Linked DNA regions of Paludisphaera rhizosphaerae. Each later gene encodes a partner of the first gene's protein in a complex. Links are inferred from orthologs where the notes say so. Each region holds a gene or a part of one and is shown on either strand. Other genes may lie near its edges.

Region 1 (6,649 bases):
CTGACCGGCGAGGGCTCGCTCGACGCTCAGAGCGCCTTCGGCAAGACGGCGGTGGGCGTCGCGCGCGTGGCCAGGCGGCATGGCGTTCCCTGCTTCGCCCTGGTCGGCTCGATCGGCGAAGGGGCGGCGGAATGCCTGGACGCTGGGCTGACCGCCTACTTCCCGATCCTTCCCGGGCCGATGGATCTCGACGACGCGATGGCCCGTGCCTCGGAGTTGCTCGGGGCGGCGGCCGAGCAAGTGGCGCGCGGCTTCCTCGCCGGTGCGCGGGCAGCTTCCCGGAGGAGCGCCGGTTGTGAGTGACCAACCCCTCGGCGAGTTCGGTCTGATCGACTGGATCCGCTCGCGACGCTCTCCGCTCACCGCCGAGCAAGGCGTCGTCGCCGACATCGGCGACGACTGTGCAACGGTCCGTTTTCGCGATCCCTATACGGTCGTGACCACGGATATGTTGATGGACGGCCGCCACTTCATCCTCGACCGCGACGGACCGGAGGCGGCCGGTTACAAGGCGATGGGAGTGAACATCTCCGACGTCGCCGCGATGGCCGCGACTCCCCGCTTTGCGACGGTCGCCGTCGCGTTGCCGAGGCGTGACACCGTGGCGATCGCCCGAGGGTTGGACGCGGGGCTCCGTCGCATGGCCGACCGGTTCTCGGTCCACATCATCGGCGGCGACACCAACGCCTGGGACGGCCCGCTCGTCGTATGCGTCACCCTGTTGGGGGAGACCTCGCATCTGGAACCGGCGAGGCGGTCCGGGGCGAAGGTCGGCGACGTCGTCTTCGTCACGGGTCCGCTCGGTGGCAGCCTTTTCCGAGGGCGCCACCTGCGTCCCGAGCCGCGCGTGGACGAAGCTGGGGCCTTGCTCAAGGCGGGCCCGATCCACGCCATGATCGACCTGTCCGACGGCCTCTCCTCAGACCTTGGGCACATCCTTGAAGAGAGCGGAGGCCTGGGAGCGGTCCTTGACGAATCGGCCGTACCGATTCATGCCGACGCCGTCGACATGGCACACGAGGACGGCGCTCCGCCGCTTCTTCACGCGTTGAACGACGGCGAGGACTTCGAGCTTTGCTTCACCGTCCCTCCCGAAACGGCCGACCGTCTGTCGACGAGTCCGCCCCAGGGTTTGACGCTGCATCGCCTGGGCGTCATCACGCGCGAGCCTGGCGTCCGCCTCAGATCGGTCGACGGCCGTGTTTCGTCAGTCGAGCCCCGGGGCTTCGACCACTTCCGGGAGGCCGACGTCCGATGAACATTCGCAATGGCGACGACCACCTGGGGATCGACCTCAACGACGAGGCCGACACCGAAACGCTCGGCCGTGCTCTGGCCGACGTGGTGAGCCCAGGCGTGGTGATCGGCCTGGTGGGAAACCTGGGAGCCGGGAAAACGCGGCTCGTCCGGGCACTCGCCGAGGCGCTCGAGGTCGACCCCGACGCCATCGCCAGTCCGACCTTCGTCCTGATTCACGAGTACGAGGGGACGATGCCCGTCTACCACTTCGACGTCTACCGCCTCCCCTCCCCCGCCGCCTTCGAGGATCTCGGGCCGGCCGACTACTGGTCGGCCGGGGGGGTCTGTCTCGTCGAGTGGGCCGACCGCGTCCCCGACTCGCTCCCCCCCGACGCCTGGTGGATCACCCTTCAGGCCGTCGATCCAACCCGCAGAACCGTGCGAATCACCGCTCCTCCGAGCGTCAGGGAACGACTGGCCGCTCTTCTTGAAGCCGCTCCGCATTAGGCTGTCGTCACCGGAAGAATCGGCGGAATCAGTCCGGGAGCGCGTTCAGCATCCCCGATTCATCGCACAGAATGCGAGAATAGAAACCCTAGTTATCTGAGGCGCGGGAACTCTCCTCGGCGACGTCGTGGATTGCGATCGTCCGCGACGTGGAAGCTTCTCACGCCAGCCTTGCCGATTGCTGCGGAACGAAGGCTAGGATGAATGAAAAGCCCCTGCGAAGCTGTCGAACGAACCCAAGCTCGATTCGCGGAATCCGAAGTCTAAGTCATGTTAGAATATTTAATTGCGACGAACCGGGGCGGGCGTTGGGACTCGCAAACGAACCCGCTTGGGCGAGAGCCCCAGCATCGCCACAGAGATGCGGCTCTCGTTCGATCTGAACGCTTCTCACTCGCCACCACCAGAACCCACCAAAGGCCATTTCAGGATGACCGACTGGAAACGAGTGCCATCGCCACGCTGGCGTGGCGATGGCACCCAGATTCGTTTTCCGTCGGTGGTGTTGAGGGAGGAGTGGCCCGCTTCGGGATGCGAGTCGACCTCAGCCACCGGTCTGAGGCGTTTCCACAGCCTTCGCCGATCGCAGTGCCAGGCAAGCGAAGCCATGGCGCTCAGGCCCTCTCCGCTTTCCTTGCCGATCGGCGAGTCGTGGTCAAAAAGTGGACGAGCGAACCCAATCGGCGAAGGGGTGGATTCGGCTCTTACACTCAATTGTTAAAAGGCTTGCGGCGATCGGCCTGGATTAATGTCGCGGCGGAACGAACCCAATCGCCGGCTTCCTTTCGCGGAACCTGCGTCGAACGCGAATCTCGGCCGGAGTGCCTCTCGGGGAGCCCCTGCGATGTCGCTTGAGGCCGACCCCCTTCGGTATGACGTGGCCGTCCTCGGCGCGGGGGCCGCCGGCTTGATGGCCGCAGCGCGGGCCGCGGAGTGTGGGGCTCGCGTGGTTCTCCTGGAGAAGAACCGCAAACCCGGCGTGAAGATCCTGATGTCCGGCGGCACGCGTTGCAACGTGACCAACGTCGGCGGGCTGTACAACCGAGGCCGGATCACTGGTCCCGTCGACCCGGCGATCGACGTCGCCAAACGCGGCGACGTTCGGAGGATCCAGGCCGCCTTCAGCCCCGCGGCGGGCGCGTTCCTCGGTCCGGCCCTAAGAAAGTTCGACGTCGACCGGACCGTCGCCATGTTCGAGGAGGAGGGAGTCCCGCTGAAGGTCGAGGCTAACGGCAAGATCTTCCCGGCATCGGACAGGGCCGTCGACGTTCTGGCAGCGTTGATGAGGCGGTTGGAGCGCTCGGGGGCTGAGGTCCGATATCTCAGTCCCGTCCAGAGACTGGAGCGAGTCGATGACGGGTTCCGAATCGAGCCGCCAACTGGGGCGCTGATCGCGGGGCGGGTGATCCTGGCCATCGGCGGCCGATCGTATCCCGGTTGCGGCACGACGGGGGACGGCTACGCGATCGCCCAGGCGTTCGGACATACGATCGTTCCGCCGCGCCCGGCTCTCGTCCCTTTGAAAGTCGGAACCGCGTGGGCGACGGAGCTTCGCGGCATCAGCCTGCCGGACGTCGTGGTCTCGGTTCACGATTCGTCTGGGAGCAAGCTGCTGGAGCGTCGCGAGGCGATCCTCTTCACCCACGCCGGTTTGAGCGGGCCGGCGGTCATGGACGTGAGCCGGGAGGCGGCGGCCGACGCTGGCGATCGGCGCGAGCTTCGGATCGACTTCTTTCCCGACGTCGCCCGTGAGGAAATCGATCGACGCCTTCAGGCCGGGGCTCGGAAAGGAAAGTCGGCCGTCGCGTCGATCCTTTCGGCGGATCTCCCGCATCGGCTGGCGGAGTGCATCCTGGACGAGTGCGGGATCCCTCGGTCACGAACGGGGCCGGACCTTTCACGGGACGAGCGGCTACGGCTCGCCTCAGCGTTGAAGGGGCTGGCGATGCCCGTCGTCGGCACGTTGGGTTACGAGAAGGCCGAGGTGACGGCGGGGGGCGTCGAACTGGCGGAGGTCGACGGGAGGACGATGGAGAGTCGGATCGCGCCCGGGCTGTTCCTGGCGGGTGAGGTCCTCGACGTCGACGGCTGGATCGGGGGCTACAACTTCCAGGCCGCGTGGAGCACGGGCTGGCTGGCGGGGGAGTCGGCGGCGAAGGGCCTGACGTAAGGCTCAGGGTTGCAAGGCGCCCTTGGCGATGGCCCCCGGATTGCGCGAGACCTTGTCGGCGAACTCGCGGAACGAGACAAGCGCCAGGCGGAGTTGGGCCAGGGCCTGATTCGCGGAGACGGCCATCGTGTTGAGGTTCTCGTACAGGTCCCCCTGCGTCAGCAGTCGCTGGAGCGAGCCCGCCGTGTTCAGCCCTCCTTGCTTGTTGCGCAGGGCGTTCGAGAGCAACTCCATGTCGGAGGCGATCCGGTTGATTCGGCGGATCGTCTGGCCGAGGTCGGTCGTCGGCGTCCGATCAACGGCCGAGCCCAGGTCCTTCATCAAGGGGGAGGCGTCGGCGAGCGCGCCGTCGAGGCGTCCGGAGGCGGTTGAGAGCTTGGCGATCGCCGTTTTGAGCGCGTCCTGCGTCGGCGCGTCGAGGGTGCTGTTGAGGCTGTCGGAGACCTCCTGGATGTTCTTCAGCGTCTTCTTCACGCCGGCCTGGTTCTCGTCGATGAAGCTGCGGATGCCGACAGAGGCCGTCGACAGATCCTTGCCGGTGGTGCTCCAGGTGTCGAGGAACCCGTCAAGCTTGCCGGCGCTGGCCGAGAGCTTGGAGAGCCCGGCGGCGGCTTCCTGGATCGTTTTCAGGGTGTCGCCGGCGTTCTCGAAGACGCGGGTCGCGGCCTGGAGCGCCTTCGAGGGATCGGTGGCGACTTCGCCCTCGATGATCGGCGCGTCGGTGGGGGAAGAACTGGTCTCCAGCAGGCCTTCGCCTTCGCCGGGAAGGAGGTCGACCGTGACGTCGCCGATGAGCGAGCGCGTCAGCTTGGGGATCGATCCCTTGCGGATCTTGTACTGGCTTTCCAGAGCCAGGGTGACCAGGACGCCGTCGGGCTGGTTCGGTCGGTCGTCGAAGACGATGTCGACGACCTCGCCGACCCGAATGCCGCTCTTGCGGACGGCCACTCCCTGCTGCACGCCGGGGGCCTCCGAGTAGTGGACGCGGATGTATCCGCGTTCGCGGAGGAGTTGGGGAGATTCGCCGAACCAGACGACGAGCATGGTCAAGACGAGGCCCGCCACGATGACGAACATCCCGAGCCGAAACTGCATGACGCGTTCGTTCATGAGCAACCTCGAATCCTTCTCGGCGCCTCGGCTCTCAGCTCTCCGCTCGATTCTGGGCCGCCAATTCGCGGAGCCGCTCTCCGGCCTCGCCGCGAACGAACTGGCGGACGCGCGAGTCGGGGGCGTCCTCCAAACCCTGGGGAGGGCCGTCGTAGATCAACTGCGGCTCGCCCCGACCCAGCCGAGCGAGCGGAAAGAACATCACGACGCGGTCGGCGACCTTGGTCACCGTGCGCATCTCATGGGTGACGATGATCCCCGTCTTGTGGCCGCCCCCCTGGGTCTGGAGGATCAGCTCGTTGATGACGTCGGTCATGATCGGGTCCAGGCCCGTCGTCGGCTCGTCGTAGAGCATGACCTCGGGATCCAGGGCCAGCGCCCGGGCGAGGCCCACGCGCTTGCGCTGGCCGCCGGAAAGCTCGGCAGGCTTCTTGCGTTCGAGGCCCTGGGGAAGTCCGACGTCCTGCAGCCGCTCGGCCACGATCTTGGCGACCTCGTCCTCGCCGCAGACGGAGTGCTCGCGGAGGCCGAACGCGACGTTGTCGTAGACGCTGAGGCTGTCGAAGAGGGCCGCCATCTGGAAGAGGAAGCCGAAGCGGAGCCGAAGCTTGACCAGCTCTCCCGGAGTCATTGCGGCCACGTCGCGGCCCTCAAAGAGGATCCGACCGCTGGTGGGCTTGAGCAGCCCGATGATGAGCTTCAGAAGGACCGTCTTGCCGCAGCCGCTCTCGCCGATGACGCAGACCGTTTCGCCCCGGCGGATCGTCAGGTTCAGACCTCGCAGAACGCGCTGATGGCGGAACTGGATGGAGACGTCCTGGAATTCGATCAGGTCCATTCCCGGCTCGCTCATAGCAGTCCCGTACTTTGCGGCCAGATCGAACGGTAGGCGGTATTCCAGGCCAGGCCGAGGACGAAGTCCAGGAAGAGGATCGCCATGAACGAGAAGACGAAGGCCTCGGTCGCGGCCTTGCCCACTCCCTCGGCCCCAGCGCTGGAGTTGAAGCCGCGATGACAACTGATCAGCGCGATCGCCGCCCCGAAGAAGAAGCTCTTCAGGACGCCGCAGAGGATGTCCAGACCCTCGACGAAGGCTCGCGAATTCGCCCAGTAGGCGAACGAATCAACCCCCATGACCTGGGTGCAGATCGCCGCTCCTCCGATGACCCCCATGAAGTCGGCCATGAGCGTCAGCAGCGGGATCAGCAGGAGACAGGCCAGGAATCGGGGCGTCACCAGGTAGTAGATCGGGTCGGTCCCCAACGCTCGAAGAGCGTCGATCTGTTCGGTGACCCTCATGGTCCCCAACTCGGCGGACATCGACGATCCGACGCGGCCGGCGAGCATCGTCGCCGCGAGCACCGGCCCCAACTCCTTGACGAGGGAGCTGTTGATTACCGAGCCCATCTTCGTCGCGAGGCCCATCAGCTTGAACTGGTCGTAAGCCTGGACGGCCAGCACCATGCCGATGAAGGTGCCGGTGATCGCGACGACCGAGACGCTCTGAACACCCACGGCGTAGAAGATCGGCACCATCACCGACCATCGCGGACGACGCCGGGCGACCCAACTGAGAGTTTTGAACGAGAAGGAGGCGACGTCGCCGACCTCGGCGACCTTGTC
Region 2 (6,648 bases), on another replicon or contig:
TCGAGAAGATGCTCTACGACAACGCCCTGCTCGCCTCCGCCTATGTGGAAGCGTACCAGGCCACGGGCGAACCCTCGTTCGCTCGGACCGCGCGAGAGACCCTCGGCTACATCCTGGACCGGATGACCGAACCCGAGGGCCCCTTCGACTCGACCGAGGACGCCGACAGCGAGGGCGAGGAAGGCAAGTACTACGTCTGGTCTCTGGGCGAGGTCTTGCAGGTGCTGGGCCCCGACAAGGGGCGGAACTTCGCCCTGACCTACGATGTCTCGGCCCCGGGGAACTGGGAGCGGAAGAACATCCTCAACCTGCCGAAGCCCATCGCCGAAGCTGCGAAGGCGCTCGGCCGCGATCCCGAGGAGTTGGAAGCCGAACTGGCCGAATCCCGCGCTGCGCTGCTGGCAGTCCGGGATCGTCGCGTGCCGCCGGCCAAGGATACGAAGGTGCTCGTCTCCTGGAACGGCCTGGCGATCGCCGCGCTGGCGCAGGCGGGCCGGGCGCTGGCCGAGCCTCGGTTCCTGGAGGCCGCCGAGAGGGCCGCGAGTTTCCTGCTCGACCGGCTCCGCGCGGACGACGGCCGACTGTTGCACACTTATAAGGATGGAGTCGCCAAGCTTAACGGCTATCTCGATGACTACGCATGCCTGATCGACGGCCTGACCCGGCTCTACGAGGCGACCGGAACCCCGCAATGGATCGCCGGGGCGATTGAGTTGGCTGACGTCCTGATCGCCGAGTTCTGGGACGCCGACCGCGGCGGCTTCTTCTTCACCGGTGCGAGCCATGAAGTCCTCTTGACCCGTCAAAAGGACCTCTTCGACGACGCCACCCCATCCGGCAACGGCATGGCGGCCACCGCCCTGCTCCGCCTGGCCGCTCTCACCGGCCGCGAGGACTTCGAGCGAACCGGTCGCGAGGCCGTCGAGGCCGCCGCGACGGTCCTCGAATCGGCCCCCGCCGCCGGCGGCCAGACCCTGATCGCCCTCGACTTCCTGCTGGCCCCGACCCGGGAACTGGCCGTCGTCGCCGGCGACTCCCGTGCCGACTTCGACGCCGTCCTGGACACGGCCTACCTCCGGCTCCTCCCCCACGCCGTCGTCGCCCCGGCCCCCGTCGAGGATCGCGAGGCCCTCGCCCATCTGATCCCTCTTCTGAAGGACCGCCCGCCGATCGGCGACCGCGTCACGCTCTACGACTGCCGGAACCATACCTGCCTTGCGCCGGTGTCGGGGGTGGCGGACGTGGTCGCAGCGTTGGCCGGGCCGAATCTTGGGTGAGCTTGCCCCTTTCCCTGAACGTCGACTAGACTTGCTTTGGAGAACCGCCCGATCCGGGTGCGGGTCGGGGGCGGTGCGGAGCGACAACATGGGAGGCTCGCCAATGTTGGGACGGAGACGGATCTACATGGCCCTGGCCGCCGCGGCTCTTCTCAGCTCCCTGGGCTGGTGGGCCGGCGCGTCGTCACACGCCGACAAGCCCAAGGACGAGATGCTCGAACTCTACGGCCTCTTCGTCGACGCCGTGGAGAAGGTCGAGGCCAACTACGTCCGCCCCGTCAACCGCAAGGAGCTGCTGGAAAGCGCCCTCGAAGGGATGCTCCAGCACCTGGACCAGCACTCGTCCTACATCAACATGGGCGAGTGGCAGCAGTTCCGGAAGCAGATCGAGGGCAAGTTCGGCGGCATCGGCATTCAGGTCGGGATCGACGACGAGACCGGCCGGCTGCGGGTCATTTCGCCGATGGTCGGCACCCCGGCCTACGAGGCTGGCATCATGGCCGGCGACCTGATCCTGGAGATCGACGGCCACTCGACCGAGGGGATGACTTCGGACAAGGCCGTGGAGACCCTCACCGGCCGCCCCGGCACCGACGTCCAGTTGAACGTCCTGCATGAGGGGGCCGAACAACCGACCCCGATCAAGCTCACCCGCGCCGTGATCGAGGTCCCCAGCGTCCTCGGCGAGCATCGCCAGAAGGACGGCTCGTGGGACTTCATGCTCGATAAGGACAAGAAGATCGGCTACATCCGGATCACCAACTTCATCCAGTCGACCGGCGAGGACGTCCGCAAGGCCCTCGACACGCTGAAGGAAGAGGGAGTGAAGGCCCTGGTCCTCGACCTGCGCGACAACCCGGGCGGCTTGCTGACGGCCGCGGTCGAGGTCTCCGACCTGTTCCTGGACCACGGCGCCATCGTCAGCACCAAGGGACGGAACACGATCCCCAAGTCCTATGAAGCCCAGCACGACAGCCCCTACGAGGAGCTGCCCATGGTCGTGCTGGTCAACCAGAACTCGGCGTCGGCCTCGGAGATCGTCTCGGCCGCGTTGCAGGACCACAAGCGGGCGACGGTCGTCGGCCACCGTTCCTACGGCAAGGGCTCGGTCCAGAACATCCTGGAGCTGGAAGACGGCAACAGCGTCCTCAAGCTGACGGTCGCGAGTTACCATCGCCCCTCCGGTGAGAACATCCACCGGTTCCGCGACGCCAAGACCACCGACAAGTGGGGCGTCTCGCCCGACCCGGACATGGAGGTGAAGCTCACCCCCCGCGAGTACCGCGACTGGTTCATCGCCCGTCGCGCCCGCGACCTGCCGGCCCTGGCCAAGCTCAACGCCCCCAAGAAGCCCGTCGAGGCCCAGTCCGACGCGGCCAAGGCGCAGGAGAACAAGGAAAAGGTTGAGACCAAGGACGTCCCCAAGGACGACAAGCCCGCGGCTGACCCGACCAAGCCCGAGCCCCCCAAGGTCGTCGCCCCTCCCGACGCCGCCCCGCCGTTCGTGGACAAGGTCATGAACAAGGCGCTGGAAGTCCTCAAGAAGAAGCTCGAAGCTCCGGCCGCTCCCGCCGAGGAGAAGAAGGCCGCGTGATTCTGCTGGCGATTGAGACGACCTGCGACGAGACCGGCGCGGCGGTGCTGGAAGGGACCGAACCCCTCAGGGGATCGGTCCCGCGCATCCTGTCGAGCGTGGTCTCCTCGCAGGTCGGCCTGCATCGACGGTTCGGCGGCGTGGTTCCCGAGATCGCCTCTCGGGCCCACGTTCGCGAGGTCGTCCCCATGATCGACGAGGCCCTGAAGCGGGCGGGTCTCGGGCTGAGGGATGTGGACGCGATCGCCGTGGCGACGCGCCCTGGCCTCGTCGGCGCCTTGGTGGTCGGCTTGACGGCGGCCAAGTCGCTGGCCCTGGCGCTGGACGTCCCGCTCATTGCGGTCGACCACCTGGAAGGGCATCTCTACGCCTGCCAGCTCGCCCACCCGGATCGAGAGGTCTACCCCTGCGTCGGGCTGGTCGTCTCCGGCGGTCATTCGAGCCTCTACGCCTGTCGAGGCCCGCTCGACTGCGAACTGCTCGGCGGCACGATCGACGACGCGGCCGGCGAGGCCTTTGACAAGGTCGCCAGCCTCCTCGGCCTGGGCTACCCCGGCGGGCCTGAGATCGAACGGGCCGCGAAGTCGGGGAACCCCAAGGCCTTCCGCTTCCCTCGGTCCTTCCTCCGCGAGCCCCGGCTGGCGTTCAGCTTCTCGGGCCTGAAGACGGCCGTTCTGTACGCGCTTCGGGGACAGAACGAGGAGAAGGGGGCTGTCGAGCCGTCCCCGCAACTGACGGCCGACCTCGCCGCCAGCTTCCAGGAAGCGGTGGTCGACGTTCTGGTCGCCAAGGCGCAACAGGCCCTGGAGCAGACCGGCCTGAAGCGGCTGGGCGTGGGCGGGGGCGTGGCGGCCAACGGGCGGTTTCGCGACAAGCTCACCGCGGCGATGGACGCGATGGGGGTGGAGTTGTTCATCCCCCCCCTCTCCCTCTGCACCGACAACGCCGCCATGGCCGGCGTCGCCCTGCTCAAGCTGGCCGCCGGGCAGGTCGCCGACCTGGACGTTGACGTCGCGGCGGGGCTCGTCCGCCCGAAGCGTCAGGCCTGATCGATCCTGATCACGAGGGAGGCCGACGGCCCGGATCGGTGTTCCGGCCGGGCGTGTGCATCCCCCTGTAAGCGTTCTGCTGCTGGTCGAGCGTCCGGCGGCGGTCGAGCGCCTGAATCTGGCCGGGCGGGAGGGCCTGCGCCTGGAGATGAGGGCCCTGCCGAACCGGGCTCGGGGCGTGGTGAGGTGAACGCATGGCGGCCTCCGATGTTGATCGTGACGAGGAGCGGCCGAAATAAGACCGAAAACCGCCTTCCCCCGAAGCCTTGCGGGTCCGACAATGTTGACGCGGCTTGCCCAGTTTGTCGGGCCGGCCGGGTGGGGGCGACGGGCGAGACCTGATCGACCTCCGGGCCAATCCACGATGCCAGCCGATGGACGTCGATGAGCACGCAACCGAATTGGAGACGTATCCAGGGTATCGTCCTCGACGCGGTGGGGACTTTAATCAGGCCGACGCCTTCCGTCGCCGCGGCTTATACAGACGCCGCCGCACGCCAGGGGATCGAGCTGAACCCTGACGAGGTCCGAGGCCGGTTCAACGCGGCGTTCGGAGACGATTTGGTCCAGGGGGCGGACGGCGTCCTCTCGACCGACGAGTCTGTCGAACGCCGGCGCTGGCGGGCGATCGTTGGGCGGGTGCTTCCCGAGGTCCCGGAGCCGGATCGGGCGTTCGACGAACTTTGGGACCATTTCGGCCGTCCTGAATCGTGGAGCGTCTTCCCGGATTCGGTCCCGGCCGTCGAAGCCGTCCAAGAGGCCGGGATGCGGGTCTGCATCGGCTCGAACTTCGACTCCCGGTTGCACGCGGTCGTCGCCGGCCTGCCGGAGCTGGCGGAGGTCGTCGAGCTGATCGTCGTCTCGTCGGAAGTCGGCTATCGCAAACCCCATGGGGCGTTCTTCCGTGCGGCCTGCGAGCGTCTCGGTTTGCCGCCGGAACGGGTGCTCTCGGTGGGGGACGACCTGGAGAACGACGTCCTGGGGGCTCGTCGGGCGGGGCTCTCGGCGCTCCACCTGACTCGCCGCGGCGAACATCCCGCTGACCCGGCCAACATCCCCGACCTCTCCGCCCTGGCGATCTTGCGGGGGGCGGAAGCCTGAAGTTCGGGGCGGTTCCTGGACGATGGACGAGAGAGAGAATCGCGGCGGTCCCGACGCGGTTCGACCGGGAATCGACTCGGCTTGCCTGTCGGGGCGAGTTGGTTTAGATTCCCGCACGGCCGGGAAGGCCGAATACGGATCGGGACGGCACGCAGGTCCCACGGAAACGGATTTCCAGAGACCGGACAGCCCCTCGCTCGACTCCCCAGATTCGTCCCCCGGTGCCTGGTCTGCTCCTTTCAGGGAAGAAAGGAATCGCCAGTGGTCGCAACGGTCGAACAGCTCGCGGCCTTGGTCAGCGGACGCCTTGTCGGCGACGGCAAGGTCGCCATCCGCTCGGCCCGGCCCGTGGACGAGGCGGGGCCCGGCGACATCACGTTCATTGAGAACGAGCGCTACGCCAAGCTGCTGCGAACCTCGCCGGCTTCGGCGGCGATCGTCGGCCCCCACTTCCGCAATCGGCGACCGCCGATGAAGGAAGACCTGGCGGTCATCGAGGTGGACGACCCGATCGCCGCGTTCATCGCCGTCCGCGCCCATCTGTCGGGCGGGACCAAGGTCCGTTGGACCGGCGTGCATCCGCAGGCCTGGGTGGCTCCCACCGCCAAGATCGGCCGCGACGCCGCCATCTATCCGTTCGCCTACATCGGCGACGAGGCCGAGATCGGCGAGGGCGCGACCATCCACCCCGGGGCCGTGATCGGCGACCGCGCCAAGGTCGGCCGCAACTGCGTCGTCCACCCCAACGCCGTGCTCTACGCGGAGGTCGTCCTGGAGGACCGGGTCGAGGTCCACGCCGGCGCCGTCCTGGGCGCCGACGGCTTCGGCTACCGCCAGGCCGACGGCAAGCACGTCAAGGTCCCGCACACCGGGCGGCTGGAGGTCGGCTCCGACGTCGAGATCGGCGCGAACACCACGATCGACCGGGGGACCTTCGAGGCGACCCGAATCGGCGAGGGGACCAAGATCGACAACCTGGTCATGATCGCCCACAACAACCAGATCGGCCGCCACAACCTGCTCTGCTCGCAGGTGGGGATCGCCGGCAGTTGCAAGACGGGCGACTACGTGGTCATGGCCGGTCAGGCCGGGATCAAGGACAAGACGGTCATCGGCGACGGCGTGGTGGTCGGCGCCCAGGCGGGCGTCCACCGCAACATCCCCAGCGGCCAGCAGGTGCTCGGCTCGCCGGCGATCCCCGTCCGAGAACAGCGCCGGCTGTTCCAGATGATCGCCCGGCTCCCCGACATGCACAAGCAGCTCCGCGAGCTGACCGCCCAGATCGAGGCCGTCTCGGCGCTCCTGCCGATGACCCCCAGCCACGACGGGACCGTCGGCTTCAGCGAGGGCGACGACGAGAACGCCGATCCGACTGGTTTCTGACGAGGGAGACAGGACGTGCCTTCCCTGCAAGACGCGACCCGAAGCCGCATGGGCCGCTTTCGCCGGGCCGCCGCGCCCCCCGCGGAGCGGACCATCGGCCTGCTCGCCGGCAGCGGCCGGTTCCCGATCCTCTTCGCCGAGGCCGCCCGCCGTCAGGGCTTCGCGGTCGCCTGTGTGGGGATCCAGTACGAGGCTTCCGAGGAACTCCGCGACATCTGCTCCACCTTCGACGTCGTGGGCGTCG

Evidence for each region.
Region 2: the proteins of tsaE (region 1) and tsaD are in contact, whole or in part, in a crystal structure (PDB 6N9A), measured with the Thermotoga maritima proteins. The link is inferred for Paludisphaera rhizosphaerae from one-to-one orthologs. Residues at the interface, in WP_004082108.1 of Thermotoga maritima: Leu37, Gly38, Lys46, Lys57, Val59, Lys60, Ser61, Thr63, Phe64, Thr65, Leu66, Met67, Val69, Pro71, Tyr82, Arg83, Leu84, Asp86, Asp88, Phe89, Asp93, Ile128, Asp130, Glu131, Arg134; in WP_004082750.1 of Thermotoga maritima: Cys10, Asp11, Arg49, His50, Leu82, Gly84, Gly135, Gly136, Glu154, Thr155, Leu156, Asp157, Asp158, Ser159, Glu162, Asp165, Lys166, Arg169, Leu170, Tyr175, Lys213, Thr214, Leu217, Tyr218, Gln221, Arg222, Asn324.

Annotation. Positions count from the first base shown.
Region 1 is NZ_JAALCR010000002.1:76,828-83,476, forward strand. Bases 1-3,000 are described here. They hold tsaE (tRNA (adenosine(37)-N6)-threonylcarbamoyltransferase complex ATPase subunit type 1 TsaE), read left to right. Parts: upstream 1-1,254; coding sequence 1,255-1,746; downstream 1,747-3,000. Other genes in these bases: G5C50_RS02915 (glycerate kinase family protein), read left to right, coding at 1-303; thiL (thiamine-phosphate kinase), read left to right, coding at 296-1,258; G5C50_RS02930 (BaiN/RdsA family NAD(P)/FAD-dependent oxidoreductase), read left to right, coding at 2,591-3,000. In the rest of the region: more of G5C50_RS02930, read left to right, coding at 3,001-3,916; G5C50_RS02935 (MlaD family protein), read right to left, coding at 3,920-5,026; G5C50_RS02940 (ABC transporter ATP-binding protein), read right to left, coding at 5,061-5,864; G5C50_RS02945 (MlaE family ABC transporter permease), read right to left, coding at 5,876-6,649. UniProt on the Escherichia coli protein: Required for the formation of a threonylcarbamoyl group on adenosine at position 37 (t(6)A37) in tRNAs that read codons beginning with adenine.
Region 2 is NZ_JAALCR010000030.1:5,389-12,036, reverse strand. Bases 1,895-4,893 are described here. They hold tsaD (tRNA (adenosine(37)-N6)-threonylcarbamoyltransferase complex transferase subunit TsaD), read left to right. Parts: upstream 1,895-2,867; coding sequence 2,868-3,920; downstream 3,921-4,893. Other genes in these bases: G5C50_RS26635 (HAD-IA family hydrolase), read left to right, coding at 4,305-4,893; G5C50_RS26640 (hypothetical protein), read right to left, coding at 3,931-4,116; G5C50_RS26650 (S41 family peptidase), read left to right, coding at 1,895-2,871. Outside these bases: G5C50_RS26655 (thioredoxin domain-containing protein), read left to right, coding at 1-1,277; more of G5C50_RS26650, read left to right, coding at 1,381-1,894; more of G5C50_RS26635, read left to right, coding at 4,894-5,021; lpxD (UDP-3-O-(3-hydroxymyristoyl)glucosamine N-acyltransferase), read left to right, coding at 5,283-6,404; G5C50_RS26625 (LpxI family protein), read left to right, coding at 6,420-6,648.